Linked DNA regions of Heliomicrobium gestii. The protein of the gene in region 1 interacts with the protein of each later gene in a pairwise test. Links are inferred from orthologs where the notes say so. Each region holds a gene or a part of one and is shown on either strand. Other genes may lie near its edges.

Region 1 (3,166 bases):
ACCAGCACGCCGCCTTCCCGGGCGCGCAAGGGGAAGATATGGCCCGGTTTGCGCAGGTCTTCGGGCTTTGTCTTGGCGTCGAGGAGGATTTGAACCGTCTGGTGGCGCTCAAAAGCCGAGATGCCGGTGGTGCACGATGTGGCGTCGACGGAAACGGTAAAGGCCGTCTGCATGCGGTCCGTATTGTCCCGCACCATCGGGTGGATCTCCAGCGCATCGAGCCGTTCTCCCGTCATGGGAACGCAGATCAAGCCCCGGCCATAGGTCGCCATAAAATTGATCGCTTCCGGCGTGGCTTTTTCGGATGCCATCAACAGGTCGCCTTCATTCTCCCGGTCCTCGTCGTCGACGACGATGATCATGCGGCCGTCGCGAATGTCCTGAATGGCTTCCTCGATCGTGCTGAATGCCATGGGACTCACCTCTCAATATCCATTTTCCAGCAAAAACTCACGGGTCAGAGGGGATGCTTTCCCCCCCGCCCCGGCGCCGCCCGATTCGGCCGAGGGAATCCGGCCTGTGAGCAGTCGTTCCACATACTTGCCGATCACGTCGGCCTCCAGGTTGACCTTCTGTCCGGGCTTCTTCAGCCCCAGCGTCGTCAGCCCCGCCGTATGGGGGATCAACGATACAGTGAAGGCCGCGTCAAAGACATCGACGACAGTCAAACTGATGCCGTCAATGGCGATGGAACCCTTCGGGATGACATAGCGCAGCAGTTCCGGCGGCGCGGCGATCTCCGTGACGACGGCGATGTCGACGCGCTCCTGACCGCCGATGACGCCGACGGCGTCGACATGGCCCGAGACGATATGTCCGCCCAGTCGATCGCCGGCGCGGACAGCCCGCTCCAGGTTGACCCGGTGTCCCGGTCGAAGCTCGGCCAGGGCGGTGCGATCGAGCGTCTCGGCCATCACATCGGCCGTAAAACCGTTCCCGTCAAAACGGACGACGGTCAGGCAAATGCCGTTGACAGCGATGGAATCACCCAGTTTGACATCTCCGACGACTGTTTTCGCTTCGATTTCAAGCTTGGCTGAGCGCGCGCCCCGGGCGATGGCCCGAACGACGCCCAGTTCCTCTACGATTCCGGTAAACACGGCCTCACCTCCTGCAACACCCCTTCAAGCAGCCAGTCGTCACCGACAGGGGTCATGGCGCATTTTTGCAAAGGGCGAGCCCCCGCCATGAGGGCCGCTCCAGTCCCGCCCACAGGCGATGGCGCCCCTTCTCCGCCGACGATCTTCGGCGCGAGGAAGACAGCCACCTGATCAGCCAGGTTTGCGTCCAAAAAGGCGCCGTGGACGCAGGCGCCGCCTTCTACCAGCAGCGAGGTGACGCCATCACAGGCCAGCCGGTTCAACAGATAGGTCAAGTCGACTCGACCAGCGACGTCAGCGGGACAGGACAAGACCGATGCGCCCGCCTGCTCCAGCGCTGACACCCGCTCCCCCGGCGCCGCCTCGGTGACGGCGATGATGGTCTTCGCCTCCGGCGAGAGGACCTTTGCCGTCACCGGCGTCCGGGCGGCGCTGTCGACGATGACGCGGAGGGGGTTCCGCCGCAGCGATGCCTTCCCCGCCGCTTCCACCGGGCCATCGTTCGAATCGGCCCTTTCCGACAGGCGAACGGTCAACTGGGGATCATCGGCCAGCACCGTGCCGATGCCGACCAGGATGGCATCCAGTCGCTGGCGCCACTCGTGGACCTTGCCCCGCGCCGCTGCGCCGCTGACCCAGCGGCTGTCGCCGGAAGCGGCCGCGATCTTTCCATCGGCCGTCATGGCCCACTTGAGCAGGACCCAGGGGCGCTTGCGCGTCACCCAGGTGAAAAAGGACTGGTTGATGGCCGTGGCCGCATCAGCCATCACCCCCACCTCCACCTCAATCCCGGCCTCCCGCAGCCTGGCAAAGCCCGTGCCCGCCACCTGGGGGTTGGGGTCGGGCACAGCGGCGACGACCCGCGTGACGCCGGCAGCGATGATCGCTTCGGTGCAAGGGGGGGTTCGGCCATGATGGTTGCACGGTTCGAGGGTGACGTAAAGGGTCCCGCCGCGGGCAGCCTCACCGGCCTGGCGCAAGGCGTGGACCTCCGCATGGGGCGTGCCGGCTTTCTGGTGATATCCTTCTCCGACAATGCGCCCTCCCTGGGTGATCACCGAACCGACGACGGGATTGGGACTCGTCCGCCCCAAGGCCAGGGCGGCCAGTTCCAGCGCGCGGCCCATAAAGGCCTGATCTTCGATCATCAATACAATCACCACCACTCTCCAAGAAAACGAAAAACCCCGGGGTTAGTTTCCCCGGGGATACAGAAACAACACTTTGACCGAAACCTTAGCAATGGCAGGACAAAGTAAGGACAAGCTGCCTGATCCACCGACAGCCGCCTTTTTGTTTCCCTTTCCCATCCAGACTGTACTGTCGGCCCCGGAATCACACCGGATCTGCCCCGAAGGGCTCGCGGGCTTTACCGCCGGTAGGGAATTGCACCCCTCCCCAAGGAAAACACTGATTCAATTGTGATTGGGATGTTGTGATTGATTATACCAATGGACGCGAATCCTGTCAAAGGGTGAGCGCCGCCGCCCGCAGACATGCCACCTCGGCTTGCGGAGCAGGGGCGCCAAAGAGGGCTGAACCGGCCACCAAAACATCGGCGCCCGCCTGGACGACCTGAGGCGCTGTCGTCCTGTTGACGCCGCCGTCAACCTGAATCTCAAAGGCCAGACCCCGTTCCTGGCGGCATCGGGCCAAGTCTTCGATCTTGGTCAGGGCGCTGTTGATGAATTTCTGACCGCCAAAGCCCGGGTTGACCGACATGACCAGGACGAGATCGACCATATCGAGGACACAGGCCAGGCTCTGCCAGGGCGTCGCCGGGTTGAGGGCCACACCGGCCCGGGCGCCCTTTTCCTTGATCAGCGACAGGGTGCGGTGCAGGTGGGCGCAGGCCTCCTGATGGACCGTGATCAGGTCGGAACCGGCGCGAATAAAATCGGGGATGTACCGGTCGGGATTCTCAATCATCAGGTGGGTGTCAAAGACCATCTGGCTGCGCTCGCGCAGGGCGGCGACAACGAGGGGGCCGATGGTGATGTTGGGCACGAAGTGACCGTCCATCACATCGATGTGCAGGTACTCGGCGCCGCCCGCTTCAACGGCGG
Region 2 (3,215 bases), on another replicon or contig:
TCTTCTGTTAATTTTTTCTCGGCTCGATTCAAGTTGTCGAGTAGGGTCTTTCTTTCTGCAAGCAGTTTCTCTACTAACATTTGTTGATAACTCGGCAATAGATGATCATTCATATCGAATTGGCTTAATCCCCTTATCCCCTTATGCTTTTTACGCACGGCCAAGCTGCGGCAACGTCTTTTGCCTTTCCATTGAACAGTTGAAGACTCGTCTTGATGCTCCTTCACTGGTGGCCTCCTCCATTAGCCCATGATTGACAGAAGATCCTCTGCACCCATTCCTAGCGGATAAGCGACAACTCCTCAGCCAATTCTTCTTCCGGAGAGGTCAAGGCAAAGGTGAATGGAAAGACCCTTCCGCTTTCATAGTAGTTTTGCCAAATCCATTCGTAAATAGAGGCGAAAATGAAATTGAAAATTAAGATCTTATCAAGAAATTCTTTTTTCGGAGCGATATGCATAAGCAAACTGAGCGGCTGATTTAGTAATGCCAACAGCGCGCTGGCTATCCCTATCTGTATAGCCATCTCATGATTTTTAAATTGTAAGAAAAACCCTGTCGGAACCTCTATGCATTGCTGGCCCGGCTTATAGTAATTCACAAAACCGCAACACAAGACAACTCGTCCATGAGCGATATGTTTCGAATCCGGTTCTGCGAATAGGGCGTTCGATAGAACGATCAGTATATCCGTATTATCGATTTGTAGTGCCTGTCTGCTTTCACTTACTTCGATGCGATATACGCTATAGGGTCGTTTTGATGCGTACACGGTGCTGCTGTGGGCGTTAACGTAAAAACCGCGGAGAAGGAAATACTTCTTGAGCAGGCTTCCCAAGAACAGCACGGCCCTTTGGTTATAGTCGATGACCTCTATAACGACATTATCCTCGATCCGTTTCATATTTCCACCCCTACTTTTTTTGGGAATCATAGCATCCATATGTAGGGGTAGAAAATAATACGGGGTTAAATAGGGATATGGAGAGTTAAAACAACCCGGCTCACAAGGAGCCGGGTTGTTTAAGCCATCCTTATTCGATTATCAGAGGTTCTCTATTCTCCCAGCATCCGCCGCTGGATGAAATTGGTGTATACCTCACCGCGCTGGAAGAAGGCATTGCCCAACACTTTTTGTTGGAAGGGGATCGTCGTCTTGACGCCTTCGATGACAAATTCATCAAGGGCGCGCTGCATGCGAGCGATGGCTTCATTGCGATCACGGCCCCAGACGATCAGCTTTCCGATCATGGAGTCGTAGGTGGGCGGGATGCTGTATCCGGCATAGGCGGCGCTGTCAAGGCGGACCCCCGGGCCGCCGGGGGGATGGTAGGCCGTGATCTTGCCGGGGCTCGGCATGAAATTGCGGCTCGGATCTTCCGCGTTGATCCGGCATTCGATGGCATGGCCGTTGATGACGATGTCCTCTTGGGTGTAGCCCAAGGGCTCGCCGGCGGAGACACGGATCTGCTCCTTGATCAGGTCGATGTTGGTGATCAGCTCCGTGACAGGATGCTCGACCTGGATGCGGGTGTTCATCTCGATGAAATAATACTGGCCATGCTTGTCCAGCAGGAACTCGACAGTCCCGGCATTGACGTAGTTGACAGACTTGGCGGCCAGGACAGCCTGTTCGCCCATCTCCTTGCGCAGTTCCGGCGAAAGGGCCGGCGAAGGCGCTTCTTCCAGCAGCTTCTGGTTCCGCCGCTGGATGGAGCAGTCCCGCTCGCCCAGGTAGACCGTGTTGCCGTACTGGTCGGCCATGATCTGAAACTCGATGTGGCGCGGCTCTTCGATGTATTTTTCGATGTAGACGGCGTTGTTGCCGAAAGCGGCTTCCGCCTCCGCCTGGGCCGTCTGGAGGGCGTTGATGAGGTCTTTGTCGGAGTGGGCGATGCGCATGCCCCGACCGCCGCCGCCGGCCGATGCCTTGATCATGACGGGATAGCCGATCTCCTCAGCGATCTTCTCAGCGTCTTCCGCCTTGGTAACGATGGACTCGGAACCGGGGACGACACGGACGCCCGCTTTGATCATCGTCTCCCGCGCGACGGCCTTGGAACCCATCGACTCAATGGCCTTGGAAGTGGGTCCGATGAATTTGATCTTGCAGGTCTCGCAGATCTCGGCGAAGTAGGCGTTTTCCGAGAGGAAGCCGAAGCCGGGGTGGATGGCTTCGGCGCCGGAAACGGTGGCGGCGCTGATGATGTTGGGGATATTCAAATAACTGCGGTTTGAGGGCGCCGGTCCAACGCAATAGGCTTCATCGGCCAGTTTTACATGCAGGGCGTCCTTGTCGATCTCCGAGTAGACGGCTACCGTCTGGATGCCCAGTTCCTTGCAGGCGCGTATGATGCGGACGGCGATCTCGCCCCGGTTGGCGATCAGGATCTTGTTAAAGAAGCTGTGGTGTCCCATTTATTAGGCGCCCCCTCAGGCTTTTTCAACGAGGAAAAGGGTTTGGCCGTATTCGACGGGCGCGCCGTTTTCCACGAGGATGTCGACAATGGTTCCTTTGATTTCGGCTTCGATCTCGTTCATCAGCTTCATCGCTTCAATGATGCAGACCGTGGAGCCGGTGTCCACTTTGCTGCCCTTTTCCACATAGGGGCGGGCGTCGGGGGCCGGAGCGCGGTAGAACGTGCCCACCATGGGCGAGGTGATGGCGACGACATTCGGATTCTTGGCCTGATCGGCGGCCGGTTTCGGCGCCGGAGCGGCAGCTTCCGCTGCAGGCGCAGAGGCAACTGCGACGGGGGCGCTCACCATCACAGGGGCGGTGGCAGGCGCATGGATGGCCGATCCCTTGCGGATGGCGACCTTGACACCGTCACACTCTACTTGCAATTCGGCAATGTCCGTACCGTTCAGAACCTGAATGAGTTCTTTGATCTCTTGGACGTTCACCTTCATATCCTCCTTCTGCGCTTTCCCTCTAAGGGTTGCGGACTGGTCTCCCCCAGGCAGGGGAGCCGGCGGGTCTTCCTGATTCTGAACGATCGGGGCGACCACGTGGGCTTGCGGGTTTTTCCGATAGTCGAAAAACTTCAGCGCCACCTGCGGGAAGAGGGCATAGGAGAGGACATCCTCTTCGCTCTGGGCCAGCGGGCCCATTTCGCGACGGACGCGATCCATAGCCGGTTCGAGCAGGTCGGCGGGACGGCAGTCGATCTGTTTGTCGTCCTTGAGGATCTTGGTCACCAGGTCCTGCCGGA

Evidence for each region.
Region 2: the proteins of ribD (region 1) and accC interact in binary tests that used the Escherichia coli proteins (3 or more experiments, as listed by UniProt). The link is inferred for Heliomicrobium gestii from one-to-one orthologs.

Annotation. Positions count from the first base shown.
Region 1 is NZ_WXEX01000008.1:151,857-155,022, forward strand. What follows is about bases 172-3,017. They hold ribD (bifunctional diaminohydroxyphosphoribosylaminopyrimidine deaminase/5-amino-6-(5-phosphoribosylamino)uracil reductase RibD), read right to left. Parts: upstream 2,261-3,017; coding sequence 1,082-2,260; downstream 172-1,081. Other genes in these bases: GTO89_RS10980 (bifunctional 3,4-dihydroxy-2-butanone-4-phosphate synthase/GTP cyclohydrolase II), read right to left, coding at 172-413; GTO89_RS10985 (riboflavin synthase), read right to left, coding at 426-1,100; rpe (ribulose-phosphate 3-epimerase), read right to left, coding at 2,568-3,017. Outside these bases: more of GTO89_RS10980, read right to left, coding at 1-171; more of rpe, read right to left, coding at 3,018-3,166. UniProt on the Escherichia coli protein: Converts 2,5-diamino-6-(ribosylamino)-4(3h)-pyrimidinone 5'-phosphate into 5-amino-6-(ribosylamino)-2,4(1h,3h)-pyrimidinedione 5'-phosphate.
Region 2 is NZ_WXEX01000007.1:38,431-41,645, forward strand. What follows is about bases 238-3,132. They hold accC (acetyl-CoA carboxylase biotin carboxylase subunit), read right to left. Parts: upstream 2,419-3,132; coding sequence 1,057-2,418; downstream 238-1,056. Other genes in these bases: GTO89_RS09455 (hypothetical protein), read right to left, coding at 281-904; accB (acetyl-CoA carboxylase biotin carboxyl carrier protein), read right to left, coding at 2,434-3,132. In the rest of the region: GTO89_RS09450 (hybrid sensor histidine kinase/response regulator), read right to left, coding at 1-227; more of accB, read right to left, coding at 3,133-3,215. UniProt on the Escherichia coli protein: This protein is a component of the acetyl coenzyme A carboxylase complex; first, biotin carboxylase catalyzes the carboxylation of the carrier protein and then the transcarboxylase transfers the carboxyl group to form malonyl-CoA.